One region of the Pseudoalteromonas sp. R86517 genome, then DNA from elsewhere that is predicted to be linked to it. Evidence: predicted binding sites of a transcription regulator. Region 1 holds the regulator's gene; each other region holds the start of a gene.
What was found. The regulator sigma-54, encoded in region 1, starts transcription at its own class of promoters, with help from an activator protein. The targets are predictions, from matches to a motif close to GTTGGCACGNNNNTNGNNT.

Region 1 (9,975 bases):
GTTGTTGCTATGGGTTCTTCGGCCCCTGAAATGATGGTATCGGCCTCGGCTGCTTTGGCAAATAAAACCGACACAGCGGTCGGTAACGCGGTAGGTTCAAATATAACAAACATATTACTTGTGTTAGGTATTACTGCGCTGCTACGCCCTTTGAGTGTGTCATCAAGCACTTTAAAACGCGAAATGCCGCTTGTTATGCTGGTATCCTTGGCTACGTGGTATGTATTTTCAGACAACTACTTCTCACTTACCGAAGGGGTGGCATTGCTAGTTGCATTTGCTGTATTTATTGGCGGTTTGATTGTGGTTTCTTTGCGCGCAAAAAATCAAGATGACCCTTTTGTTTCAGAAGCCTGCGATGAGGTTCCTAACGATGTACCAACTAAAAAAGCCGTTTTATGGCTAATTGTCGGCATGGTTTTATTGCCTGTTAGCTCACACTTTTTAGTTGGTTCAGCAGTCGATATTGCTAAATACTTTGGTTTAAGCGACTTAGTAATTGGCTTAACCATTATCGCCATTGGCACAAGCTTGCCTGAACTTGCAGCTTCTGTAGCGGGTGTACTTAAAAACGAAGATGATTTAGCCCTAGGTAATATTGTGGGCTCAAATATATTTAATATTTTAGCGGTATTACCGCTTGCAGGTATTATTAACCCATCAGTGGTTGACCCGTCACTTGCAAACCGCGACATACTTATTATGTTAGGTGCTACGCTTGCGCTTATTATTATGTCATTGAACTTTAGAGGTTCTCAGCGTATCAATAGAGTAGAAGGTGGCCTATTACTCATCGCATTTTTGGCGTACCAAGGTTATATTTTTAGTCAAGTAGGGTAACAATGGCACAACTAAATTTTATAGAGCAAGGTTTACGCGTATTAAACATTGAACGCCAAGCGCTTGCTGATATTACACAATATGTTGACGAAAACTTTCATAGTGCGTGTCAGCTCATGTTTGATTGCCAAGGCCGCATTATTGTTATTGGCATGGGTAAATCAGGCCATATTGGTAATAAAATTGCTGCTACCCTTGCAAGTACAGGCAGCCCTGCTTTTTTGTTCACCCAGGCGAAGCAAGCCATGGTGATTTAGGCATGATAACCAAAAATGACGTGGTTATGCTTATATCAAACTCGGGCGAAACCAGCGAAGTACTTAATATTATTCCGGTGCTTAAACGCCTTGGCGCAAAAATAATATCGATGACAGGCAACCCGCTCTCTACTATGGCAACACTTGCCGATGTGCACGTATGCATAAAAGTAGAACAAGAAGCCTGTTTATTAGGTTTAGCGCCTACAGCAAGCACCACTGCCACTTTAGCGATGGGTGATGCAATGGCGGTTGCGCTTTTAGAAGCACGCGGCTTTACCGCCGATGACTTTGCACTCTCTCACCCTGGCGGCAGTTTAGGTAAGCGATTGTTGCTCACTTTAAAAGATGTAATGCACAGCGGCGCAAACACCCCTATTATAGGTGTAACGAAAACAATTAAAGACGCGTTAATAGAAATGTCAGCAAAAGGGCTGGGCATGACCGCTATTGTAGATAACAATCAACAGCTTGCAGGCCTTTTTACCGACGGTGACTTACGCCGTATTTTAGAGCAAAGAGTGGATATACATAGCACCGCTATTAGCCAAGTTATGACCAAATCATGCACAACTGCCACGGCCGATATACTTGCAGCTGAAGCCCTAAACATAATGGAAAACAAACGTATTAATGGTTTAATTGTGGTCAATGATAAAAACCAGCCAATAGGCGCCTTAAATATGCAAGACCTCTTAAAAGCAGGAGTATTATAAATGCAATTTGAAGATCTCTATCAACCGCTAAGCGATGATGCCAAAGCACGCGCCAAAAAAGTAAAACTACTCATATGCGACATTGATGGTGTATTTTCTGATGGCCGAATTTACCTCGGTAACCAAGGCGAAGAATTAAAAGCATTTAATACAAAAGATGGTTTTGGCATTAAAGCGCTGATCAATAGCGGTTTTGAAGTTGCGGTCATTACGGGGCGTCACTCAGAAATAGTACAAACTCGCATGAGCAGCTTAACCGTGCAGCACATTTATCAAGGCCAAGAAGACAAACTTATTGCTTATCAAGAACTCAAAAACACTTTAAAGTTAACTGATGAACAAATAGCCTATATTGGTGACGATGGCCCTGACATGCCAGTAATGGAGCGCGTTGGCTTTGCCGTTGCAGTAAACGATGCGCACCCGCTTATTAAGCGCTTATCGCATTACACTACGCAAATGCCTGGCGGCTTTGGCGCCGTTAGAGAGCTCACAGACTTACTTATGCTAGAGAATGGCATAGCGCTTACAACACAAGGCACCAGTTCATGAATGCAGCACGCGTTATACTCAGTGCGTTATTCATCGGCTGTATGGTTTGGCTTTGGTACCCTTATTTTACCCAAACCAATGTAGCGCCAGAGCAAGAACCTGAAGTAATTGCAAAGCCCGATTACACCGCTATAGAGCTTAAGCAAACAGCCTATGACGAGCAAGGCAAAATAAGCCATAAAGTCACAGCGGCTAAAATGGAGCTGTACCAACAGCTTGGTTTTACGTTTTTTGAAAAACCTATTTTCACCTTGTATAACGAAAAGCAAACATGGCGAATAAATGCAGACGAAGCAACGCTTTACGAAGATAAACAACTTATTTTAGAAGGCAATGTGGTTGCTAAAAATTTAGTTGATAACGCCATGATAGATAACATCGATGCCGATAACATCGAAGTCGACATTAAAGCGCTAACAATGCGCTCTGAGCAGCCAGTGGTTGTCACTGGGCCTAATTTAAAAATTGTCGGTAAAGGCCTTGAAGCCGATTTAAAAACCGAAGTAATAAAACTAATTAACCATACGCGAACAATATATTATGACCAATAAACTCACTAAAATACTTATTATCCCATCGCTAATGCTTGCATTTAGCGCCTCTGCTGCTGAGCCTGCTGCTCAACCGCCAGCAAATCAAATTTCTATTAGTGCAGACCGTCAAGAAGGCCAACTTAAAGAAAACGTAGGTATTTTTGAAAAGAACGTCGAAATTGTGCATGGTAATCGCAAAATTACAGCCGACCGACTCGAAGTACATAAACGTGAAGACTTAGGGGATAACAAACAACTCCTTATTGCCACTGGCAGCCCAGCCTACTTCGAAGAAAAACAAGACGACGGTACCGTAATGAGTGCCAGCGCAAACGAAGTACGTTACGACGTAGCAAAGCGCTTTTTAACGCTTGTTGGCGATGCTGAAGTCGCACAAGCCGGTCAAAAAATTAATGCTAAAAGTATTACCTACGACATGCAGCAGCAGCTTATTAGCGCAGAAAAAGACGAAAACTCTACGGATCGTGTCCATACAATTTTAGTGCCTGTTGAAGCAAAAATTAAAGAAAAAACAGGTAACGAAGGTCAACCATGAGCACCTTAAAAGCAGAACTATTAGCAAAAAGCTATAAAGGCCGCCAAGTTGTAAAAAATGTAGGCCTTGAAGTAGAAGCCGGCAGCATTGTTGGCTTATTGGGCCCTAATGGCGCAGGTAAAACCACCACCTTTTACATGATTGTAGGGTTAGTACCTAGCGACAAAGGTAAAATTTCTATTGATGATAACGACATTACGTTATTACCTATGCACAGCCGCGCCCGCTTAGGCATTGGCTATTTGCCGCAAGAGTCATCAATATTTAGAAAGCTGACAGTTTATCAAAACTTAATGGCTATTTTAGAAACGCGTAAAGAGCTCAATAAAGCCGCACGAGAAGAAACGCTTAACAACTTACTTGATGAATTTAGTATTCAGCATATTCGCGATAGCCAAGGTATGGCGCTTTCTGGTGGTGAACGCCGCCGTGTAGAAATTGCCAGAGCACTGGCAGCAAACCCTAAATTTATTTTATTGGATGAGCCTTTTGCTGGTGTTGATCCGATTTCAGTGTTAGATATAAAGAAAATAATAGAGCATCTTAAAAACCGTGGCATTGGCGTATTAATTACCGATCACAATGTAAGAGAAACCCTTGATGTTTGTGAAAAAGCCTACATTGTTTCTCATGGGGAGCTAATTGCATCTGGCACCCCAGAACACGTATTAAATGACAAAACTGTACGCGATGTTTATTTAGGCGAGCAATTTAGGCTGTAACATTTAAGCCACACCTACAAGCATCTGCTAATATTAATTATAACAACATAAAAGGATTGTTAGAGATACATGAGGCAATCATTACAGCTGCGCATGGGCCAGCAACTTACAATGACTCCACAATTGCAACAAGCGATTCGCTTGCTGCAGCTCAGTACATTGGATCTCCAGCAAGAAATACAAGAAGCACTTGATAGCAACCCGCTATTAGAAGTAGAAGAGCAAGATTACACGGAAGAGTCGGCTGGAAAAAATGAACAAAAAGCAGATACGGATGATGTAACCGTAAGCGCATCGGCTGACGATACAACCAGCGAGTACGAGCAAGACAGTGGCGAAGCTTTAAATAAAGACACCGTTAGCGATGATATGGCAATGGATGTAACTTGGGATGAGTACATGAGCGCAGCCCCTGCTGCATCCTCAGGCCCAATGCCAGAAGATGAGTCTATTTATCAAGGTGCCTCTACTGAAACGCTACATGAGTATTTAATGTGGCAGCTTCAGCTTACTCCTTTTAGCCCAACTGACGAAGCCATTGCTATTGCCATTGTAGAAGCTGTAGATGACTCGGGTATTTTAACGCTAAGTTGCGAAGAAATTTTAGAAAGCTTTAACCAAGAAAACGATGACGAAGTTGAAGTTGAACTTGATGAAATAGAAGCCGTTTTAAAACGTATTCAGCTATTTGACCCTGTAGGTATAGCCGCGCGCAGTTTACAAGAGTGCTTGTGCATTCAGCTAAACCAGTTTGATAAAGACACCCCTTTTATAGAACAAACAAAAATGATCTTAACCGATCACATTGATCTATTAGCGGCACGCGACTATCGTACATTAATGAAAAAGACTAAGCTTAAAGAAGACGAGCTTAAAGAGGTCATGACCCTAATACATACCCTCAACCCAAAACCTGCAGATACAATAGTAAGGGAAGAGTCGGAGTATGTAATACCGGATGTGTCGGTTAAAAAAATAAAAGGCCGCTGGGTGGTAGAGCTAAACCCAGATAGCATGCCAAAAATACGCGTAAATAGTCAGTACGCGGCTATGTCACGTACCGTAAAATCAAGTGGTGATAGCCAGTTTATTCGTTCTCACTTACAAGAAGCTAAATGGTTTATAAAAAGCCTTGAAAGCAGAAACGACACGCTGCTTAAGGTAACAAACTGTATTGTAAAACAGCAACAGGCATTTTTTGAACATGGCCCAGAAGCCATGAAGCCAATGGTTTTAAACGATGTTGCTGAGATGGTAGAAATGCATGAATCGACAATTTCGCGTGTTACAACACAAAAATATATGCATACGCCACGTGGTATTTTTGAGCTTAAGTATTTTTTCTCAAGCCACGTAAGCACAGAAAACGGCGGAGAGTGTTCATCAACCGCAATACGTGCCCTAATTAAAAAGCTAATTGCCGCGGAAAACTCAGCTAAACCATTGAGTGATAGTAAAATTGCGGATATATTGGCAGAGCAAGGAATTAAAGTAGCTAGACGCACAATAGCAAAATACCGTGAATCGCTAGCTATTCCACCGTCAAATCAGAGAAAGAGTTTGATATAAGACGTAAAAAACAAAGAGGAAATGCTTATGCAACTAAACCTAACTGGTCGTCACGTAGAAGTAACTGATTCACTTAGAGACTATGTAAATAATAAATTTGCAAAGCTAGAAAGGCACTCAGATCATATTAGCAATGTGCATGTCATTCTCGATGTAGAAAAACTCAACCAAAAAGCAGAAGCGACTATTCATGTAAGTGGCGCAGATTTATTTGCCTCAACAGAGCACCAAGATATGTATGCCGCTATAGACTCGTTGATTGACAAGCTCGATCGTCAAGTCATAAAACATAAAGAGAAGCTTGCTAGACACTAATATTATGAAATTAAGTACATTAGTATGCCAGGACTGCAGCAAAGCTGCGGTCCTTTTTAGTAGTAAAAAAAGAATTTTAGAGTTTATCAGTGAGCTTGCTCATGAAAAGCTCCCCTACTTACCACAACAAGATATTCTTAATGCGCTGGCAAGCAGAGAAAAGCTAGGCAGTACTGGTATTGGCCGGGGTATCGCCATTCCTCATGGCAGAATGGGTGGCGTAGAAGAGCCGCTGGCTTTAGTACTTGTTAGCGACACGCCTGTTAACTTTGATGCTATTGATAACTGCCCTGTTGATATTTTTGTTGCACTCATCGTACCAGATGGCGATAACCAACAGCACCTAAAGACTCTGGCAACCATAGCTGATAAACTGAGCAACAAAGAATTTTGTAAACAGCTGCGTAGTGCTAAAACCGATGCAGAGCTTTATCAAGTAATTGTTGATCAATCGTAGTAAATACTAAGGGCTATAAATGGAGTTAATTATCATAAGCGGCCGTTCTGGTTCAGGTAAGTCGGTTGCTTTACGCGTGGTTGAAGATTTAGGCTATTATTGCGTAGATAATATTCCGGTCAACTTACTGCCCTCTTTAGTGCGAAGTGTTTCAGATAACTATGACAAAATAGCCGTTAGTATAGATGTTCGTAATATCCCCAAAGAACAAGACGAATTTAACGATATTCTCGAGTACCTTCCTGACTTTGCTAAACCCACACTGTTTTATTTAGATAGTGATGATCAAACACTGATCAAACGTTTTTCAGAAACACGCAGATTACACCCTTTATCCATCGATTCGCTGCCGCTTGATTTAGCAATAAAAAAAGAAAAAGAACTGCTTGATGTACTCGTAACGCGCGCTGACTTTATGCTAGATACCACCGATTTAAGTGTGCACCAATTAGCAGAGTCAATTCGCGAAAAAATACTGGGTAAAAAAGATAAGCAACTTATTGTAACGTTTGAATCGTTTGGCTTTAAACACGGCATACCTAAAGAAGCTGATTATGTTTTTGATGCTCGCTTTTTGCCAAACCCCCACTGGGAGCCTGAACTTAAACCGCTTACGGGCCTTGATCAACCAGTAAAAGATTTTTTGGCAAATCACAGCATAGTGCAAAAATTCACTTGGCAAATTCAAACCTTTGTACAAACTTGGCTGCCACACTTAGAGCGCAATAACCGTAGTTACCTCACTATTGCAATTGGCTGTACTGGTGGTCAACATCGCTCGGTTTATTTAGCGCAAGCCATTGGTGAGAGCTTTGCTATGACGCATCCGAATGTCAAAATTCGTCATCGTGAGCAAGAAAAGTAACCTTAAAATAATAACCTGTTCAGTTTAGGTATAGTAATTTATGCGCTGTGAAGACACATTTTTAATAAAAAATAAATTAGGCTTACACGCCAGAGCGGCAACGGTCCTTGCGCAATTAGCTGTGCAGTTTGATGCTAAAATCACCTTACACCAAGATGATAAAGAAGCCGCAGGCGACAGCGTATTAGCTTTAATGCTACTTGAAAGCAGTAAAGGTAAAGAAGTTAAAGTAGTCTGTGAAGGCCCTGATTCAGAGCAAGCTTTGCATGCGGTTGGGCAATTAATTGCACAACGATTTAACGAACAAGAATAACTTAAAGCACCATAGCCTTATAAGTTAAAGTCTTATCAGGCTGAACTATAAAGATTTAGTAAGTTAGGGTATTCCGACTCGCCTAATTTAGTGCTTTAATTTAAGGTAATAAAGCCATGCCCCTGCTAAATTTGGTTACTTAATTTTAAACACTAATTTAGCCCCAGCATTGGGTTTAGCACAAAAAATAAAGAAAATGACAGTGGGCAACACCACTTACTAAACACCTTTCCATTACACAAAAATATTTAGGATGCCAATGCCAGAAGCGTTTGAACAAGACTATCCACTACAGCAACTAAAACAAGTGACTAAATCACTTAATAGTGGGCAATTTGTTCAAGTAAGACGCATGCTAGCAAAAACAGCACCTTGTGATACAGCACTGCTGCTTGAATCCTCTCCGCATAAAATTAGACGCATGCTTTGGCAACTGGTTGACCCAGATGTGCAAGGGGATGTGCTAGAAGAGCTCTCTGAAGATGTACGCTTAGGTATCATTGCACAAATGGAACCTGAGCATATTGCCGCGGCCACTGAGGATATGGGCCACGATGATTTAGGTGAAGTCCTGCGTAGCCTACCTGATACCGTGTACAAAGATGTGGTTAGCGCTATGGATACGCAAGACCGCGAACGCGCTACACAAGCTTTATCTTACCAAGAGCGCTCTGCAGGCGCGCTAATGAACACCGATACGGTGACCATTCGCCCAGACGTTACTCTTGATGTTGTGCTGCGTTATATTAGGCTACGCGGTGAGCTGCCAGAGGGCACCGATGATTTATACGTTGTTGATAAACATAACTGTTTTTTAGGTGCATTATCACTTAGTACACTGTTAACTAATCCGCCTGAAAAAATTGTTCAAGATTTAATGGATGAAGACTGTGAGTCTATCCCTATTTCGATGGATGAAAGTGAAGTTGCTCAGTTATTTGAGCGCCATAACTGGATATCGGCCCCTGTAGTCGATGATAACGCCCACTTGCTTGGGCGTGTCACTATTGATGATATTGTTGATGTTATTCGTGAAGATGCAGAGCACAGCTTATTAAGCCTTGCCGGTCTTGATGATGAAGAAGACACCTTTGCTCCTGTTTTAAAAAGCTCAAAAAAGCGTTCAGTATGGCTTGGCGTTAACTTACTCACAGCCTTAGCTGCCGCCTTTGTGGCCAGCTTTTTTGAAAGCACCTTAGATATATTACCTATTTTAGCTGTACTCAATGGCATTGTGCCCTCAATGGGTGGTGTAGCAGGTAGCCAATCTTTAACTCTAGTTATTCGCGGTATTGCCGTGGGCCATATTAACCAAACTAACCAACGATTTTTAATGGCTAAAGAGCTGGCGATAGGCGCATTAAACGGGGTTATTTGGTCAATACTTATAGCCAGTGTAATTGCGCTTTGGCAATGGGATTTTATGCTTGGCGGCGTGCTCGCATTTGCAATGTTTATGAACCTCGTAGTGGCTGGTGTTGCTGGCGCATGTATTCCTATTTTATTGAAAAAAATGAATATAGACCCTGCACTTGCAGGTAGTGTTGTACTTACAACGGTGACTGATATTGTCGGTATTTTTGCCTTTTTAGGCACCGCAACGTGGCTACTTATTTAGCAACCTGAGCTCAGGTTAAGTAGCCACTACACACTAAAACATATAATTAAATTGGTGAGCCCGGTGGCATTGGTAAACCACTGAAGTTTTCAGGCCACTTACCTACTTTTAAAAACTGTTTTATTTGCTCTGCTAAATACTGTTTAAATGCGCTTTCTCCTACACTGGTATTACTTAACATTGAGTTTTGATTGTACTCTTTGCTTAGTTTTACCAAGTAGAAACGTAACTGCGCCTGCACCTCTGGACTTACCTTGTCGCTAGTGACTAAATCAGCCATATTTTTTGCAGTTAAAAATTGCACCCGCTGGGTGATTTTGCCTTTCATTGTATTAGGTGATGACACATTAAACACCTGGCTGTAAAGCTGCTCTAGCAACTCATCTAAGCTGTAAAAATTATAATTACGAACTTGTTGTTGAGCTAAACGATTTAAACGCTGTGGGTTTAATAATAACGATAAACTATGCTGCGCAGCTACTTCTGGCAAAGCCATCGCATCAAGTGTTAAACCCGTACGCCCTATTATGCTTTCACGCGATTTAGACTCCCCATACGCTTTTGGCGGAATAAGCGCTAACACCGACTCAGGCAAAATTAAATTAGCCGGTTTTAATGTTGTTAAAATAGCACTAAGCGCCGCTTGCTGCTGCGCTTTTGCA
Region 2 (9,975 bases), 2.3 Mb from region 1:
CTGGCCGTGAGCTTCGCGCTAATGACCGTACAGTAGATGTAACGATTCGTCGTATTCGTAAGCACTTCGAAAGTGATAATTCTACTTCTGAGCTAATCAGCACCATCCATGGTGAAGGTTACCGCTTTATTGGTAAAATCGACGCTTAATTAGAGTAAACCGCTTACTCTAATAATTGTAAAAACGAATGAAGGGCAATTTGTCCTTCATTTATTTTATCTGCCAATGTATCTAACCATTCTTTTAGTACTTCATCTGATTCATCAAGCGCACCGTGTTCCATCTTTTTAGCATGTAACTGTACGTCGTTTAATCCTACAGAGCCCGCAGCACCTTTAAGCTTATGCGCCACCGATTTGTACTCTTCCCTGTCGTTTTCATTTAACGCGCTTTGCAGCTCTTGCTGATATTGCGGGTTTAGTTTTTCAAATAAACCACTGCTGCGCTTAAATACTTCAAGCCCCATAGAGTTTACAAAGTCTTCAATGGTTTCAACATCAAGCACACCTGCATTAATACCCTCAAGCGCTTCTTTACTTACCGTGAGCAGCGGTTTGTCTGATTCACTTTGTTGAATATCAAACAAATCAGCTAGCATTTTATCAAGCTTTATTGTATTAATCGGTTTAGCAAGCGCCCCTTGCACCGAAATACCTTCTAAGTCTTCTTCGGCGCTACGTACATTCGCTGTAAGCGCAACGATAGGTAGTTTATCAAAATGGCTATCGGCACGTATTTGTCTTGCCACCTCATCACCATTTATATCGGGCAGTTGCATATCAAGTAGTACTAAATCTAGCTCGTCTTCGGTTTCTACAAACGAGAGTGCATCTTCACCCGTTTCGGCCCAAATTACTTCATGGCCGCGCTGCTCTAACAGGTTAGTCGCAATTTCAGCATTTAATGGCACATCCTCTACAAGTAAAATATATAAACCTCTACCGGCATAGCTTTGTTCAGTAGGCGCTACACATAAGCTAAGCGGTATGTGCACGGTAAAGCAGCTGCCTTCACCTTCTGCACTGGTTACCGAAATAGTGCCTTTCATTGCACTGACTAACGCTTTGGTAACGGCTAAACCAATGCCTGAGCCAATCGCGTTTTTACCGCTTAAATCTGGGGCTTTGTAGTACATATCAAATATGCGCGAGAGTTGATCCTCTGGGATCCCCTGCCCTGTGTCTGATATTTTAAGTTCAAGCCACGGTCCATCGTTACGCTCTTCTCGGCTACATGTGAGTTTTACCTCGCCATGCTGGGTAAACTTAACGGCATTATTAATTAAGTTCCATACCACTTGGCGTAAACGCGTTGGATCTAGGAGTGCATAAACATCTAATGTGCCATTTCGCTCAATTGAAAATTCAAGCTCTTTTTGTTCAGCAATTAAACCTGCAAAGTTCACTACATCGTTAATAAAGTCTGAAACGTTAATAGAGTCGGTTGCTATATCTAACTGCTCTCGGTCTATTTTATCTAAATCTATAATATCGTTAAAAATATTACCTAAGGTTTCAGCGCTCGAAAATACCGTATTACACCAACTGCGTTGCTGCTTATTAAGCTCTGTATCAAGTAGCATTCGGGTTAAACCTACAATGCCATTTAATGGCGTGCGCAGCTCATGACTAAGCGTTGCTATAAACTTACCTTTATCCTTATAGGCTGTTTCAAGCGCTTGTGCTGCTTCTTTACGGCTGGTTATATCACGGCCAAATGCAAGCAAACCTATGTAGTCACCTTGATCGTTTATAAACGGTAATTTACGCAGCTCAAACCAACGGTTTTCACCATTAACCATATATTCAACATCAATTGTCAGCGCTTGATGCGTTTGCTCTACTTGTTTATCGGTTCTGAGTACTTCTGCTAAAAAGTAGCTCGGGAAAATTTGCTCAACTGTTTTACCAATTAATTCAGCACTGGTTTTGCCCATAACCTCTTCAAACATTTTATTACAGCCGGCAAACACGCCGTTGTTATCTCGGTAATAAAATAAATCGGGGGAAGAGTCGACAATAGAGCGAAGGAGCATGCCTTGCTGAGCAAGTTCTTGTTGTGTTTTTTTACGCTCTGCTATTTCGCGGCGAAGCTCTTCAATGGCGCGATGCTTGGCATGAAAAGCCATTTTTCGCTCATCTATTTCAATGTTGAGGCGGTTGATATTATCTTTTAATGTTTGGTTTAACAGCTTTTCTTGTTTTGTGGCGCTGTCTAAATAAGCGTATGAGGCATCTAATTGTCTAATCGAGTTGAGTAAAATACTGATCATAAAAGGAGATACAACCGCGGTAAAAAATACCACAGCTAAAATATCAACTAAATTAACCTCACCCAGTGCCACATAATAAAACATACTCGACAATATAAGCGACACGCCTAATAAAAGCGCGTAGCACATTGCCGCGGTTTTTAACTCACCAAAGCGAGTTATTAAACTAGAAAGTACTCGAGCCCAAGGGCTCAAAGAAGAATCGGTCATAGGTCAGTGTATCTCGTTACTAGGCATAAATAAAAAGTGCCTATTAATAGTCAAACGCATTTTGCAGCAGATTTTAGCATTTTTCTATTAGCTATATTCATGTTGTGCGACAAAAACAGAAAATTTTCATGTTTACTTTTGCCTACTTGTTAAACTCATCATTTCAGCAATAAATTATTTAGTGTAAAATGCTGCGCTTTATTATGACCAATAACGAGTAGCGCACATGCAAACCAACATGCCCGATATAGCTGATACGGCTCCCGCCTTACAAACAGGTAAGTTAGACTGGGTTGGTATGGGCGAAATAGAACTGCCATTTATTTTTGAATCGAAAGATTTAGCACCCGTTACCGTTAACGCAAAAGCGCGTGCCTTTGTTAATTTGCATAAAGAAGACGCTAAAGGCATTCATATGTCGCGTTTATTTTTAGCGCTTGATTTACTCTCAACAGAGCAACAAGTTAACCCACAAACTTTAGCTCAAGCACTCGATACCTTTATCACCAGCCACGAAGGATTAAGTGACAAAGCTCAAATAGAGTTTAAATTTGAATTACCGCTGCGTCGTAAATCGTTGTTAAGCGGTAAAGCAGGTTGGAAAAGCTACCCAATTACCCTAACCAGCACTATTGAAAATAGCGTAATTAGCTACGAGCTAAGCGTTGATGTTACTTATTCATCAACCTGTCCATGCTCTGCAGCACTTGCTCGCCAACTTATTCAAAATGCTTTTAGCGAAAAGTTTAACCAAGAAACACTTAATCAAAAAGATGTTTTAGCATGGCTAGGTACAACGCAGGGTATTGTGGCAACGCCTCACTCACAGCGTTCAATTGCAAACGTTAAAGTAAAACTAGATAACACGATTAGTGAATTTGACGTAGTAAATTTAATTGATACATTAGAAGCTGAACTAAAAACCCCCGTACAAGCGGCAGTAAAACGTGAAGATGAGCAAGAATTTGCCCGCCTTAACGGTCAAAATTTAATGTTTTGTGAAGACGCTGCACGTAAAATTAAAGCGGTTCTTGAAAACGATAACTTTAGTGATTACTGGCTGCAAATTAATCATTACGAATCACTCCATGCGCATGATGCAGTCGCGATTGCCGTTAAAGGAATTGAGGGCGGTTACAAAGCCTAACAGCCCTGCTGCATTAATAATAAATACATACGGTAATTAGCTATAACAACCAATTTTTAGGCACGTAAATTGCTTTACTTGAGCAGTGTCAATTTGTTGTTATGGAGTTACCGTATGGAATTCGCTTTATTATCAATTTTAGTATTAGTGGTTGGGGCCTCTGTGGTTGCGTCAAAATTTAGTGATGATGGCGGCAATCCCTATCCTTTTACCCGCAAACAAACTGTGTTTACACAGGTTGAGGGTGCATTTTTAAATCTTTTAGAGCGTGCGGTAGGCGATCAATACAAAATTGTGAGCCGCGTCAAACTCATCGATGTAATCGACTGCAAGCAAGGCCTCTCTGCTAAATCAAAACGTGCAGCTTTAGCTAAAGCTAAAAATAAGCAACTCGATTTTGTGCTGGTAGATAAAGAGAAAATGACGATAGTCGCTGCGGTCGATTTAGTTAACAACGCCAATAAAGATGGCCACAAAGCGCAGCGCGACTGGTTTGTAAACGGCGCTTTAGAATCTGCTGGCATTCCACATATTCGTATGAAAGTAAAATCAGGCTACCGCCCTTCAGAGGTGCGCGATGCAATTATGTTTAAATTAGGCAAACCTGCAGCGGTGCAATCGGCTCGTCCAACACGTAATCGTGTAAGTAAACCTGCGGTATTGTCACCTTCTCAGGCTAAAGCGCAAACCACTGCGTTAGCCGAAATTTAAAATAGAATTAAATACTCTCCTAAAAGTATTTAAAGCGAGCCGTAAAACAGCTCGCTTTTTTGTTTTTTATTGCTAACTTCACGTATAATCTACGTATTCAAACTCAGGAATCAAACACTATGAATGTTGGTATTATTGGCGCAATGGAGCCAGAAGTTAAAATTTTACGTGAAGCAATGCAAAACCCACAAGTGCTGACTAAAGCAGGGTTTACCTTTTACACAGGCGAATTAGCAGGTAATACAGTAACACTTGTGCAATCGGGTATTGGTAAAGTGGCATCAACGATTGCAACCACGTTATTAATTGATAACTTTAATCCTGACTGTGTTATTAACACAGGTTCTGCCGGTGGCTTTGATCCCTCTTTAAGTGTTGGCGATGTTGTTATCTCTTCAGAAGTACGCCATCACGATGTAGATGTAACCGCTTTTGGCTACGAAATTGGCCAAGTTCCACAAATGCCAGCAGGCTTTGCCGCACACCCAAAACTAGTTGAAGCTGCCGAGCAAACCATTGCGCAAATTAGCGAAGTAAAAACCTTAGTAGGCTTAATTTGTACGGGTGATTCATTTATGTGTGACCCAGTGCGAATTGATAAAGCACGCAGCGACTTTCCTACAATGCTTGCAGTAGAAATGGAAGGCGCATCTATTGCACAAACGTGTTTTGCGCTTAATACGCCATTTGTGGTTATTCGCTCTATGTCTGACATTGCCGGTAAAGAGTCGCCGCAATCGTTTGAAGAATACTTAGAGACTGCATCAATCAATTCATCAAAAATGGTTGTTGCACTATTGGAAAAACTAACAAAAGTTACACTGTAAATGCTAAGCAATATTGTTCAAAACCATTTGGACTTTATTGCCTTTTTTGTGGCGCTCATTGCTGAGCGCTTTTTCCCGTTAAAAAGCTGGTATCACCCTAATACAGTATTAACCGCTGTATTTAGTGCTATAGGAAAACGGGTTTATAAACCAAGTGAGCCTAAAAGTTACCTTTATTTAGCCTCCACTCTTGCCTGTGCGCTAGTTTTAAGCGTTATTCTTATTATTATTGTGTTACTGCTTGAATTTGCCTTTTATCCTGAGCTGCTAGCGGGCCTCATTTTATATTTGTGCCTAGAAAGCAAAGCGATTGAAAAAAAAGCCCTGCGTGTTGCAAAGTTAGTAAAACAAAACCAAAAATCTACCGCGCGTGAACTCGTAAAGCCACTGCTTGCCCGAGAGGTCAATAAGCTCTCAGCGCCAGGTATTATAAAAGCCTTAATTGAAAGCTTAATTTTACGAACTGCCCGTAATTACTTTACCGTTATATTTATATTTTTATTACTTGGGCCAATTGCCACTTTAGCGTATCGGCTACTGACTTTAATGCAGCATGCTTGGCGCGCCGATATTTCACCTAATAGCCACTTTTTAAAACCGCTTAAAATACTTTTGTTTATAATCGAATTTATCCCCGTACGCTTACTTGCATTAACCATTGCCGCAAACAAAGCCAGTAAACAAAGTATGCATTATATAAAGCACTATGGCAGACACTTTTATCAAACAAATACGGGGTGGATTTTAAGTGTGTGCTCCGCCTCTATTGGCGTACAGCTAGGCGGCCCTGCGGTTTATTTTGGTAAGCGTTTTAATAAAATGCGAATTGGAACCGAGCGACTCCCAAAAGCCGAAGACGTACCCGTGTTTATAAACAGATTAAATCAAGCGCGTGCCTTTTGGCTGTTAGTTATTATCAGTATTGAGATATTAAAGCTGATTTAGTGGTTTTTTAGCAGCCAAAATACGCGCACAAAAAAACCAGCCTAAGCTGGTTTTTTAGTTTTAACTGCGCTTACGCTACAGTAATGTTGGCAAACTTACGTTTACCTACTTGGTAAATAGCGGTCGTGCCTTTTGCTACTTCAAGTTTTGTATCAGTGATTTTATCTTCACCGTTAAGTTTTACTGCACCTTGCTTAATCATGCGCATTGCTTCAGAGGTACTGGCTACTAAATTAGCTTCTTTAAGTAAGTTAGCAATTAAAATACCTTCTTCTGCAATGGTAATTGTCAGCTCAGGGATTTCATCAGGTAGCGCTTTTTTCTGAAAACGTTTGATAAAGTCATCGTGTGCGGCTTGCGCAGCTTCTTCACTGTGAAAACGTGCAATTAACTCTTTCGCCAGCTCAATCTTAATATCACGCGGGTTAGTGCCCTGCTCTACGCGTTGTTTTTGCGCTGCAATTTCTTCGATTGATAAGCTACTTAGTAAGTCGTAGTAGCGCCACATAAGTACGTCGCTAATCGACATTACTTTACCAAACATATCGTTTGGCGCATCAGTAATACCAATGTAATTACCAAGCGACTTAGACATTTTTTGAACGCCGTCAGTGCCTTCAAGCAATGGCATCATTAATACTGTTTGAGGCTTTTGGCCTTCTACTTTTTGAAGCTCGCGGCCCATTAAAAGATTAAAGCGCTGATCAGTACCACCAAGCTCTACGTCTGACTCAAGTGCAACCGAATCCCAGCCTTGTACGAGTGGGTATAAAAATTCGTGAATTGCAATGGGTTGTCCGTTGCCGTAACGCTTTTTAAAGTCGTCACGCTCTAGCATACGCGCTACAGTTTGATTAGCTGCAAGTTTGATCATACCTGCGGCACCGAGGTTTTCCATCCACGAAGAGTTAAAGGCAACGGTGGTTTTAGCTGGGTCTAGAATCTTAAAAACCTGCTCTTTATAAGTCTCAGCATTGGCAAGTACATCTTCACGGGTCAGTGGTTTACGTGTTACATTTTTGCCTGTTGGATCGCCAATCATGCCGGTAAAGTCACCAATTAAGAAAATAACCTCATGACCTAAATCTTGAAAGGTTTTCATTTTATTAATTAGTACAGTGTGACCTAAATGTAAGTCTGGCGCGGTAGGATCGAAACCGGCTTTAATTTTTAACTTTTTGCCCGACTTTAGTTTTTCAACTAATTCGTCTTCAATTAATATCTCTTCTGCACCGCGTTTTATCTCTGCTAGAGCGGTTTGTAAATCCACTGTGTATTACTCCAAAATTCTGCCAACGAAGGGGCAACTAGATGACTTGCTACATAAGGGTTTAAAACAGATTTAAACCAAAAGCACTTATGTTGCTAACATAACAAATTTCTACCTAATTAAAACAATTTTTTATGCGAATAATGCAACTAAACTCAATAAGCTTAGTCTCACTGTGTTAGGCAATTAGAAATGGTGTTTAAACGCCGATTTTAGCGCACTTTAGAAACAGTTTAAATCGATAAACTTAAACAACTATAAATTGTCATTTTACTAACATTTGCGGGGCTTTTAGCTTTATTTACTAGTATTCGTACCTTATTACGTATATCCTGCATTAATATATATTTTATTTTCACGACAGCAGAAAAGGCACGTTATGGTTCACGTGGTTAACACGCTTCCCAAAAAACACAAATTGCTTATTCTAGGTTTGGTTTCTGCTATTGTTGGCTTAGCCTTTCTTCCTTCAGAAAAAGCGACTGCATCCAAAGACAATAGTGCAAATGCACTAGAAATTGGTAAGCGTTACGAGTTACAAGTTAAAGTTGAAGACAACGAAAAATTAACTGAATTAAATTCGCCAGAAGCAGCAGAAAAGCTGCCAGAATACGACTTAGTCGATCATCAAGTTAAAAACGGCGATAATTTAGCAATTATCTTCAAGCGTGCTGGCTTTTCAGCGCAAACGCTTCACAAGCTAATTAACACCAATGCTGAAACACGCAAACTAACTAAAATTCACCCAGGTGAAATACTTAGTTTTGCAACAGCAGAAAACGGTGATTTAGCTCAGCTTCGTTATGTTATTTCAAAAACAGATACTTTGTTTGTTACCTTAAATGACGAAGGTAATTACGACACATCAATAGATAGCAAAGAAATAGAAACACTGAGCAAAACAGCCGGTGGCGAAATTTCTAGCAGCTTTTGGACCTCAGCAATTGCTGCAGGCTTAAGCGAGCGCCAAATAATGAACTTTGCTGATATATTTGGTTGGGATGTGGATTTTGCCAACGATATTCGTAAGGGCGATCAGTTTGGGCTAATTTACGAGTCGCATTATGTTGATGGCGAGTTTATTGGCACTGGTAAAATTATTGCTGCAGAATTTATAAACCAAGGCCAGCGTTATGCGGCTATTCGCCATACCGACGGCAGCTTTTATACGCCTGAAGGGCGCAGCATGAAAAAAGCATTTTTACGTGCGCCGGTAAACTTTAAGTATATTAGCTCGAGCTTTAACCCACGTCGCTTACACCCAGTAACAGGGCAAGTAAGAGCGCACCGTGGTATTGATTACGCAGCACGTACAGGCACACCGGTTGTAGCCTCGGGTAACGGTAAAGTAATTAAAGCAGGTTATAGTAAGTACAATGGTAACTATGTATTTATAAGCCATGGCACACAGTACGTAACTAAGTACTTACACCTTAACAAAAAACTTGTTAAAACAGGCCAAAAGGTTAAACAAGGTGACAAAATTGGTACCGTGGGTTCTACCGGCCGTGTAACAGGCGCGCACCTACACTACGAATTTTTAGTAAATGGTGTACACCGTAACCCTAAAACCGTTAAGTTACCTAAGTCTGAGCCATTACCACGCTCTGAACTTGCTAAGTTTAAACCTATTGCCGAAAACTTTATTGCACAGCTTGAACGCAATCGCGAACTACAGCTAGCACTTAAGTAACGTATAAGTTATAGATACTAAAAAAGCCTTTGCAGGGTTAACCTGCAAAGGCTTTTTTGTGTTTTTTATTAGTTTATTAGTTTATTAGTTTATTAGTTTATTAGTTCATTAATACATAAATTAGCTGTACGACTAAAGAAACCATAACCAGCGGCCAAATATATTTGCTGTATTTGGTTGCGCCATCCAACCCCATTTTACCTTGGTACTTTTCAAGCAAAGGTATCAGCACCGCTAGAGCGACAAACAAGCAAATTAAAATAACAAATATATTCATTCCTAAACCTTAATTATGGTAATTCATGGCCTTTGGCGCTTACATACAATGCATACCAATGTTCGCGACTTAACGTAACATTTAGCGCACCGCATGACGCTGCAATACGCTCAACGTTCGTTGTGCCAATAATTGGCTGTATTAATGCAGGGTGGCGTAATAACCAAGCTAAAACAATTGCCTCAGGCGTTGTATCGTAAAGTGCAGCAAGCTTATTTACGAGTATGCTGGTATTTATATCGGCTTGCGATGCATTTATTAAATCGCCCCCTGTGTATAGCCCTTGGCATAAACTCCCCCAGCTTTGTATTTGAATATCAAAGTGGCGGCAATACTCTACACTGCCCGGTGTAAAGTTAAGATCTTTTCCATCTGCATTACCTGCATAAACACCTTCATCAACAAATTGGTGTTTTTGTAAACTTGCTTCAATTTGGTTAGCAACAATTGGCATATCTAGGGCATGTTGTAAAAAGTTCATTTGGTGCTGCTGCATGTTCGATACGGCAAAATTACGTACTTTGCCACTTTCTTGAAGGCAGCTAAATACTTGTGCAATTTCTTCTACTTCCATTAGCGGATCAGGGCGATGAAGCATAAGCACATCAAGATAATCTGTGTTT
Region 3 (9,975 bases), 450 kb from region 1:
GCATCTATATTTACCTGCTTAACCTGCGCGGTGCTGCTTTGTAATTGCTGCGACTGTATAGCTTGGCTCTCTAAAATAGACTGCTCATAACGAGCGTTGTCGTACTGAGTATTTATTTGTGCCTGCGTGTTATTAATGCCATCGGTTATCAACGTAAACACCTGAGCTACACGCGATAAACCAGTATTTGTTTTAGGCTCTTTAAGTAAGCTTTCCTGCTCGGCCTCTAGGGCGTTCAACTCTTCTGGATTTACACCGTCTTGCTCAATACTAGAGGGTGCTTCAGCATTAATCATGGCTTTATTTTGCGGTGTATTCGCATTCATTGCAGCATTACTGGCTTGCTGCGCATTTAAAGCCGCATTTGCAGAGCTCGACACACTTTGCGCTTTGCTCTCACTAAGCTGCGCATCAAGCATAGTTTGTAAGTTGCTTATTGTTTCATTTACTTTTTTGAGCGTATCACCTGTTGGTTGCTCGTTACTCACATAGCTTTTCAATTGGCTAAGTAGCGCCTGCTTTTCATCGCTATTTAGGTTTTTTAACTGAGATTGAACTAGCTCACCGCGCGTGCTTGTCTCTTTTTCGTTTTGTACGACAAACTCTGTCAGTAATTGTTTAACGGAGCTTGCACGATCATCACTTTCACTTGGTGTGGTTTCAGTAAATGAGCTTTTAACTTGCTCGTTTAATTGTGCACGTTGCGCTTCGCTTAATGAGTTGAGTACTTTAGATGTAGTTGATAGCTCTGATTGCGTAGATGAACGAGTCAGTTCTTTGGCTAATTGCTCTATGTCTGCATCGCTTATAGGCAGCGTACCTTCAGCATTTAACGCAGTGCCTGGCGCTTTTGTGTTCTCAGCACCTTTACCTTCATTACCTACAGAGGCTGCACTGCTATTAGTTTTATTAATTTGTGTTTGCACCGCTTCTGCTATTGGGTTTTTAGCTGCACTACTTGCTAGGCTCTCATTTTTTAAAGAAGGGGCTAAGTTTTCTCCAGCGCTTTGCTTAGCTGCTTTAGTTTCGAGCTCGGCGTTTGTAAACGCGCTTTTTTTGCCATTGCTATTATCATCAGCTAAAAGAGTATCATCGGCTTCATCAGTTTCACCTAATTGCGAAGCTAAAAAGTTGACACTTTTATCACTCTTTTTTGCACTTAAATCGCTAAAATCATTATCGCTACTGCCATGTTTTTTTACACTTACATCAATCACTTGCGAGGAGTTTATTTGTGCTAAAACGCTATCGCCAGATAATAACGTATCTTGCGTGTCATCACTTAATGAAGCTGTCGGTTTTTTGCTATTGGCTAGCTGCTTATCATCTGTTGGCAATAAAGAGCCTGCTTGGCTAGGAGCCTCAGAATTAGCAGGCAATACAAAGGGTTTGTCTGCATCTTGTAGCTGGCTTAAAAAAGCATCACCAGATTCGTTACCTGCAGGTAAGTTACTGTCTTTAAATGCTAAAAAAGAGTCTTTTTCAGCTGTTGCCAACATTGAAATATCGTTTATTGCCATAATTCACCTACACAGCACTGCGGCAAGTTGCCACCGCACTTTGCCAAAATTAATTACCACCTACCAACAAAGCAATAAACGCGCCAAAGTTATAAACTTTTACGGCGCTGAAAAAATTGATTAGCAGAAAACTCGTCCAACATTTTTTGCTCACTCTTTGCCATTAACGCCGCTGCTTTTAGATTTTGTTTTTCAATTAATTTTGCTACGGCTTTTGCTTTTACCTGCTGCTTTAACCACAAAGCTTTACGCTGTGTTACAACTTGCTTAGCGGTATTTACCGTACTGGCTTGCTGGCGAATCGCTTCTTCAATTTTTGCTATAAAGGCATGGTACTGACCAAAGCCCGCGCTTGATAAACCGGACTTTCCTTTCACATGTAATTGCTGAGAGTATTCTAATCTAAAGTTATTTAACCCTTGCAGCTTTTGTTGGTTAGCTTGTAAATTTTGATTGGCTTGTAAGTAGCTCATGCGCAGATTTTCTTCTTTGTCGTTTTCGAGCTTAAGCAGTAAATCGAGCTTATTTTTTGCCATTATGCTTGTCCTAGTAATTGAGCTAGGCCGTGTAAACCATCGTCGTAACTTATTACATCACGCATACCTTGCTGTAAAAACGCATTGACGCGCGGCATCATATTTATAGCTTGATCAAGCATTTGGTCAGCCCCTTTTTGATACGCACCTAAGGTGATCATATCTTTATTTTGCTGATACATTGAATACACTTGTTTTAATACGCGGGCCTGCTGCATATGAGGCTCAGACACCACTTGCGGCATAACACGAGAAATTGATTTTTCGATATCTATCGCGGGGTAATGACCGCTATCGGCTAAGTCACGCGAAAGTACAATATGCCCATCTAAAATAGCACGTGCAGCATCGGCTATTGGGTCTTGCATATCATCGCCCTCACTAAGGACTGTAAAAAACGCAGTGATAGACCCTTGCCCTTCGCCGCCATTACCCGCTCGCTCCACCAGCGCCGGTAATTTAGCAAATACAGAAGGCGGATACCCTTTTGTAGCAGGAGGTTCGCCAACCGCTAGCGCTATTTCGCGTTGCGCCATAGCGTAACGTGTTACTGAATCAAGCAATAACAATACGTTTAAACCTTGATCACGAAAGTACTCAGCAATGGTCACCGCGCTTTCACAGCCTTTTAAGCGCATAAGAGGCGATGCATCAGCAGGAGCAGCTACCACAACAGAGCGTTTGCGCCCTTCTACACCGAGTATTTCTTCAATAAATTCTTTTACCTCACGGCCACGCTCACCCACTAGGCCAACCACAATAACATCGGCTTCACTGCCGCGGGTCATCATACCTAAGAGGACCGATTTACCAACACCAGAGCCTGCAAACAAACCCATACGCTGGCCTTGCCCTACAGTAATAACTGAGTTTATAGCCCGTACACCTACATCCATAGGTTGGCTGATTGGTCTTCTAGCGAGGGGGTTTATGGGGTTTTGTGCAAACTTTAAATAGTGTTCGGCGTTAATTTTTCCCAGGCCGTCAAGCGGGCGGCCTAAGCCATCTACAACGCGGCCTAGTAGGCTCATACCAACAGGCAAGCCGGTATCATTTACTTGTGGAATAACACGCGCACCGGGTAACACACCGGAAATGTGGTCATTAGGCATTAAGTAAAGGGTTTGCTCACTAAAGCCCACTACCTCAGCATCTACAAACCCTGACATAGTTTCTATTTTGCATTGGCTGCCTACAGGCGCACGTAGCCCTTTCGCCTCAAGGGTTAAACCGACTACTCGGGTTAAAATACCTGCTACAGCAGGTTTAAACGCTGCAATATGTTGTTGGTATTGATTTAAGCGTTCGCTTAGAGGTGCACGTTGAGCTGCCATAACACGCCACAAAAAAGATTAGATACCGCTATTATGCAAAAAGCTATCCAACGTTTCTTTGACACGGGTTTTTAGGGTCATATCTAAAGACGATTGTGGCGTTTTAACTTCGCAACCGCCGCGCTCGAGTGTGGGTTCTGCAATTAGCTGCCAATTATTATCTGCAATAGTTTGCTCACCATAGCTTTGCTTTACCAGTTCTAGATCATCTGGGTTTAAATGCACACGAACTTTTTCTTGCTCAGTATTTAATGCATCTATGCTTTTTTTAAGCGTATGTAAAATAACATCGGGCGATGTTTTAATTTCTTGATAGGTTATAGCTTCTGCCAGCATAACCGCTAATTGCACTAAGTGCTTTTCTGCCAGTTCGTCCACTTTATCAAGCGGAGCGCTGAGGTTGTCGATTATGCTACGCAAGCTGGTTAACTGCTCTTCTATTAACGGCTTAACGTCTTCTTGGCCTTGTGTTTTACCAAGCTCTACGCCTTCTTTGTAACCTGCTTCTTTGCCCTCACCAACCCCTTTTTCAAAGCCATCTATGTAGCCTTGTTCGTGCCCTTGCTTTAAGCCTTCCTCATAAGCATCTTGCCTAATGCGCTCAAGCTCAGCCATAGTTAACGAAGGCAGTTCAGGCTCTTGCGGCTGAGTGTCTTCTACTGCTTCTTCTTCAACTTCTTTTTTATACAAATCAGAAAGCGGTGTGCCAAAAGCCGTTGAACGATTGCCAAAACTGCGCTCATCAGGAGCAACATCAGGTATTGGCCAGTTTTTTAAAAGCTCATCAGCTTCATCTGCATGTAAAGGGCGACCTTTTAATTTAGACATAGCTTATAGGAACTCCTCGCCACCACCGCCGCCTAACTGAATCTCACCCGAGTCAGATAGACGCCTTGCTGTAGAAAGCACTTCTTTTTGGGCAGCTTCTACTTCACTTATTCTAACTGGTGCCATTGCTTCTAAGTCATCGGCAAGCATTTCGGCTGCACGTTTAGACATATTACCCAAAATTTTATCTTTAAGCGCTTCGTCAGTCCCTTTAATTGCTTTCATTAGTACGTCTTGCTGTACCTCACGCAATATGGCTTGAATACCGCGGTCATCCACATCCATAAGGTTTTCAAACACAAACATAAGATCTTGAATTTGCTGAGACATTTCTTCATCGTGCTCACGAATAGAGTCCATCAACTGCCCTTCTACATTTGTATCTAGGTAGTTCATTATATCTGCCGCGGCTTTTAAGCCACCCATTTTAGCGGCTTGTGCGCCTGCTTGGCCGGCAAATTGTTTTTCCATAATCTCGTTAAGTTCTTGCAATGCTGCAGGTTGCACTTCTTCAAGGTTCGCAATACGCATAGTTAAATCTAGGCGCACTTTTTCAGGAAATTGCGCTAGGATTTCTGCAGATTGCTCAGGCTCTAAATACGATAAAACAATAGTTTGAATTTGCGGGTGCTCATTACGAATAATATTGGCAACTTGCTTTGAGTCCATCCATTTAAGTGAATCTAAGCCTTTAGCGCCCGAGCCCATTACAATTTGGTCTATTAAACTAGCAGCTTTATCTTCACCTAATGCGGCGGTAAGCGCCTTTTTAATAAAGTCTTCTGACTGGAAGCCAATTGTACTAAAGCTTTGTATTTGTTCTATAAATAAGTTGTGAACTGCGCTTATTTTAGATTGTGACAAGTCATCTAGCGCAGCCATTGCCATACCCACTTTTTGCACTTGCTTAGGCTCTAAGTGTTTAAGTATTTGCGCTGCGTCTTCTTCAGATAAGCTCAATAAAAGAATCGCGGCTTTATCTACGCCATCTAACTTGTCAACATCAAACGCTGGCGGGAGTTGTTTTTGTTCTTGATCAGTCATCTTCTGTTAACCACGCTTTCACTACTTGTGATGAGAGTTCAGGTTCGTTCGCTACAAGTGCTCTTACCGCTTTAAGCAAATCTTCGTCGCCATGTAAATCTGGCAGCTGTAGTGTACCATCGCTTGAGAAGCCTACAGAAGCAGAATCAAAGTCTTTATTTAGCATATCTAGCGTGCTATCGCCAATATCAACTCCTGAGCTTAATGCATCTTCATCGTACTCTTCGAGCGTATCATCTGGGTATATTAAGCGTTTAAGCATAGGCTTAACAACTGCCATAATAAGCACAATAATAACCAGCGCACCCAGTACTAAGCGGACGATTTTCATAAACCAGTCCTGCTCCCACAGCGGTACTTCTAAGTCTAAATCAACTGCTTCGCGTACAAATGGCACGGTTACCACCTCTAATGCATCGCCGCGTTGCATATCAAAACCTACCCCACCTTGTAATAGGCGACGTATATTTGACAAAGCCTCTACCGAGCGCGGCGCCATAGTTGTTTCGCCGTTTTCACCTACTTTTGGCACATAATCAACGGCAACCGAGACGCTAATTCTGCGAATAACCCCTGTTTGCTGGCGCTTATGCGAAATGGTGGTGTCTAGCTCAAAGTTACGTGTAGCCTCTTTATGCACTCGGCTTGGGTTCGTTGCCGTACCAGCATTGCCTTGACCTGCCACTTCTGGAATAGTTGAATTCATAGGTGGCTGATTAGTCAGTGCCCCAGGAATTCCTACCGCTAAGCCACCAATGTTGTTCTCTTCAAATGTGGTTTCGCTTCTTACTGCTGGTAAGTCTGGGTTGTAGCGCTTTTGTGTTTCTTCTACTGAGCTAAAGTCCATGTTTAAATCAACTTGCGCAGTGTAGTTACCCAAGCCGACTACGGGAATAAGAATACTGTCTATTTTTTCTAAATACTCTTGCTCACGCTTTCTTTCAATGTCGTACTCTTTACGAGAGCGTGCTGCTAATGAGTCTTGCGAGCCTGAATTAAGTAAGCGGCCGTTTTGATCTGTTACCGTAACACGTGAAGGCTCAAGCCCTTGTACTGCAGAGGCAATCATATCAACCACTGAGTCAATTTCTTCGCCATCAAGCATTCTGCCGCGCTTAAGAGTTAATACCACTGTGGCTGATGGCTTTTTCTCTCTACGTGCAAATACGTTTTCTTTTGGAATGGCTAATAAAACTTTAGCGCGTGTTACGTTGTTTAATTCTTCTATGGTGCGGGCAAGTTGTTGCTCGCGGCCATGTTTTAAACGTTCTCGCTCTAATCGCTGGCTAACACCAAAGCCCATATCTTGCATTATGATATCGGTGCCTGAGGTAGGACCTTGCTCTAGGCCTTCACGGGCCATCAGCAATTTAATGTTTTGATACTCGCTTTCATCAACCGAAATTACGTTGCCATCTAGCTCGTAGTCAATTTTTTGTGCATCTAAAAAATCAAGGGTTTGGATCAGCTCTTCTGTTGGCATTTTACCCAGCGGACGCATGTCTGGCTGACGTGCCCAAATAATCACAAATATAGCAATAGCTAAACAAATAGCCAGCGCAATAATAAGGGTGACTTGGCGAAGCACATCAACACCATTTAAGGCGCTTAAGTAGCCCGACTTTTGTTCTTGTTGCTCGTTATCTTCGCTTTGGTCAATACCGCCGCCAGCAAGAGCAAGATCTGTTGATTGATTAGATTGCGCCACAATAATTCTCCACTACCTACTTAAACAGGCATGTTCATAATTTCTTGGTATGACTCAACAAGTTTATTTCTTACTTGTACTGTAGCCTCAAATGCCACTGACGATTTTTGTGAGGCAATCATTGCCTCAGCAAGCGATACACTTCTATCACCCATTTCAACAGCCACTACTTTTTGTTTGGCATCTTGTTGTAAGCCATTAACCGTGTTTAATGCATCACTTAGTAAGTCACCAAATTGAGCAGACGATGTCGGCTGAGCTTGAGTAGGTAGCTTATTGATTTGATTTGTATGGCCTGCTTCTAAAGCCATTGATTGCATTTCTTGAAATAGCGCGCTGTTTTGAATTTTCATAATTTTCTCTGGCAAATGCAGTTAACGTTCATAAAGGGAATAAAGCACAAAGTGTGCCATAAAAATAAACCTTTAATTACAAAAGGTTAACTATTGTTTTTGAGAGTCAGAGATTTGACAACCCTAAACTAAGCGTGGTTAGTTTAGGGTTATATGGAAGAAAGGGATAAAGTTATGCGGGCAGCGAAATACCTAAATCGCGCATTTGTGCTAGTTTATAACGTAAAGTACGCGGGCTGATCCCAAGTGTTTGTGCAACATCTTTTCGTTTGCCTTGGCAGCGCGCTAGGGTTTCTAATATTATTTTATGCTCTTTATCTTTTAGCTCATCTTTATAGCTGCCAGTATCAACACTAGGCAGGGAGCTACTCACCTCTGCAGGCGTTATTTTGTCATCATAATACGCGCCACTGGAAGTACTCACTTGCTCAGGCGCTATCTCCTGTTTAGGCATACTGTTAATTGGCGCTTGCATTAAGTTTTCAATAAAAATAGCCTGTTCGCCAATTGCATTGCCCGTTCGCAAAATAAGCGCACGTTGAATTACGTTATCAAGCTCGCGTACATTACCAGGCCATGCATGGCTTAGTAATTTTTGTTCAGCGGCACTATCAAGCGTTGCTAGCGGCTCTTTACTTTTAACTAAATGGCGCTCTATTAAATGCTTAGCCAATACAATTATATCCCCTGGGCGCTCACAGAGCGGTCGCCACATTAGGGGGAATACATTTAAGCGATAATATAAGTCTTCTCTAAATTGGTTATCTGCAACGGCTTCTTTTAGGTCGCGGTTACTGGTGGCGAGTACTCTTACATCGAGTGAAATTGTTTTTCGGGCACCTAAACGCTCAACTTCACGCTCTTGCAATACCCGTAATAGCTTAGCTTGCAGCCCCAAGTCCATTTCGGTTATTTCATCAAGTAATATGGTGCCGCCTTGGGCTTGTTCAAATTTACCTGGGCATGCTTGTATTGCACCGGTAAACGCGCCTTTTTCGTAGCCAAATAAAGTAGCTTCAAGCATGTTTTCGGGAATAGCCGCACAGTTTATTGCCACAAAAGGCGCATCGCATCGGTTTGATTTATCGTGAATGTATCGCGCTAGCACTTCTTTACCAGAGCCACTAGGGCCTAGCACCATAACACTTGCATCTGAGCGCGCCACTTTGCTCGCCAGTTCTAAAAGCGCAATACTGCTAGGGTCGGCAACAATTGGGCCGTCAGTGTCTTTTGGCTTTTCGGGTAAATACCGACTAACCATATTTAAAAGCACCTCAGGGGCAAATGGTTTAGCCATATAATCAATTGCGCCTAAGCGCATTGCCTCTACTGCATCATCAATCGTTGCATAGGCAGTCATCATTAATACGGGGAGATCTGGGTAGTTAAGCTTAATGCTTCTAAGTAAATCTAGGCCGCTCATCGCGCCCATTTGCACGTCGCTGACCACTAATGAAAACTCAGATTTTTTTAATTGGATCATGGCTTGCTCAGCACTATCGGCTGCAACACAGGCAATACCCGACATCTCTAACGTGTCTATGAGTGCTTCTCTTAAACCTGCATCATCTTCAACCACTAGTATTGTATTACTCATGCTGTTTTCTCCAGCGTTGAGGCCGTGCATATGGGCAGCAATAAACTAAAACATGCACCACCATTGGCATTATTAACCACTTCAACACGTCCTTGATGCGCATTAGCCACAGAGCTTACAACAGCAAGCCCAAGCCCTGTACCTTGGCTTTTTGTGGTATAAAACGGTTCAAAAATTTTCTCTATTTTGCTCAACTCTACACCAGGGCCGTTATCGCATACGCTAATACGCACGGTATCGGGTTCGCTACTATCGCGCTGCGCTTTTAATGTCACCTGGGCTTGGCTGCCAATAATTTGAATACTATTGTGAATAAGGTTTTGAATAGCACTGGCCAGCGCGGTTTTATTACCGGTAATTTCTATGTCTGGCTCTGGTAGCTCAACAACAAGTGAGCTGTTATTTAAGGCCACCATTGCATCGGCACCTAGTTTTACCTCGTTTAAAAGCTGCTGCATAGAAACCTGTTCAACCACTTGTTGCTCGCCGCTTTTGGCAAAAAGTAGCATATCGTTAACTTGGGTTTCTAAATCTTTTAAACGCGACATTAACTTAGTTTGAAAGTTATCCCGTGATGACTCTGGTAGCTTTTTAGAGCCCAAATTGGCCGCGTACAACATAGCCGCCGAGAGCGGTGTACGCACTTGGTGCGCAAGCGATGCCACCATTTTACCTAACGCGCTTAGGCGCTGCATATGGGCTACGCGCTTTTGCAAACGGCGCGTTTCTGTTAAATCTGTCATTAATATTAATTGCCCAGGCTCTGGCGCTAGCGCAGTAATATCAAGCTTTATAAGTCGCCCATCTTTGAGCGACACTTCATGTCCATCATCTTGGTGGGGACGAAAAGAGCGTTGAATAATGTTAAACCACTTCTCTCCTTCGAGCGGCTCGCCTAACATATCAATCGCTATTTGATTGGCTTTTGCGATAAGCCCTTTGCCATCAAGCACAACAACACCCGCAGGCATAGTATCAACTAAGTGCGACAGCCAACTTGCTTGCTGTCTTAAATCACTTAATTCACCAATGTACTCTTCTTGAAGTAAACATGG

Region 2: the regulator sigma-54 is predicted to act here: its motif matches at 3,686-3,704, upstream of SJY38_RS11485 (DUF2726 domain-containing protein).
Region 3: the regulator sigma-54 is predicted to act here: its motif matches at 7,366-7,384, upstream of fliE (flagellar hook-basal body complex protein FliE).

What each region holds. Positions count from the first base shown of each region.
Region 1 is NZ_JAXHCB010000001.1:275,888-285,862, reverse strand. Features, by position in the region: gene SJY38_RS01290 (calcium/sodium antiporter) at 1-840, shown strand, start outside; partial or broken gene SJY38_RS01285 (KpsF/GutQ family sugar-phosphate isomerase) at 843-1,813, shown strand; gene kdsC (3-deoxy-manno-octulosonate-8-phosphatase KdsC) at 1,814-2,365, shown strand; gene lptC (LPS export ABC transporter periplasmic protein LptC) at 2,362-2,916, shown strand; gene lptA (lipopolysaccharide transport periplasmic protein LptA) at 2,906-3,454, shown strand; gene lptB (LPS export ABC transporter ATP-binding protein) at 3,451-4,176, shown strand; gene SJY38_RS01260 (RNA polymerase factor sigma-54) at 4,246-5,745, shown strand; gene hpf (ribosome hibernation promoting factor) at 5,773-6,060, shown strand; gene SJY38_RS01250 (PTS sugar transporter subunit IIA) at 6,065-6,517, shown strand; gene rapZ (RNase adapter RapZ) at 6,537-7,382, shown strand; gene SJY38_RS01240 (HPr family phosphocarrier protein) at 7,423-7,695, shown strand; gene mgtE (magnesium transporter) at 7,955-9,313, shown strand; gene SJY38_RS01230 (zinc-dependent metalloprotease) at 9,360-9,975, opposite strand, start outside.
Region 2 is NZ_JAXHCB010000001.1:2,539,865-2,549,839, forward strand. Features, by position in the region: gene arcA (two-component system response regulator ArcA) at 1-149, shown strand, start outside; gene arcB (aerobic respiration two-component sensor histidine kinase ArcB) at 164-2,482, opposite strand; gene folE2 (GTP cyclohydrolase FolE2) at 2,709-3,629, shown strand; gene SJY38_RS11485 (DUF2726 domain-containing protein) at 3,744-4,340, shown strand; gene mtnN (5'-methylthioadenosine/S-adenosylhomocysteine nucleosidase) at 4,460-5,167, shown strand; gene SJY38_RS11495 (cobalamin biosynthesis protein) at 5,168-6,112, shown strand; gene tyrS (tyrosine--tRNA ligase) at 6,183-7,382, opposite strand; gene SJY38_RS11505 (peptidoglycan DD-metalloendopeptidase family protein) at 7,762-9,075, shown strand; gene SJY38_RS11510 (hypothetical protein) at 9,176-9,352, opposite strand; gene SJY38_RS11515 (aldo/keto reductase family oxidoreductase) at 9,366-9,975, opposite strand, start outside.
Region 3 is NZ_JAXHCB010000001.1:721,442-731,416, reverse strand. Features, by position in the region: gene SJY38_RS03170 (flagellar hook-length control protein FliK) at 1-1,520, opposite strand, end outside; gene fliJ (flagellar export protein FliJ) at 1,610-2,056, opposite strand; gene fliI (flagellar protein export ATPase FliI) at 2,056-3,390, opposite strand; gene fliH (flagellar assembly protein FliH) at 3,409-4,218, opposite strand; gene fliG (flagellar motor switch protein FliG) at 4,222-5,262, opposite strand; gene fliF (flagellar basal-body MS-ring/collar protein FliF) at 5,255-6,970, opposite strand; gene fliE (flagellar hook-basal body complex protein FliE) at 6,991-7,323, opposite strand; gene SJY38_RS03135 (sigma-54 dependent transcriptional regulator) at 7,496-8,920, opposite strand; gene SJY38_RS03130 (sensor histidine kinase) at 8,917-9,975, opposite strand, start outside.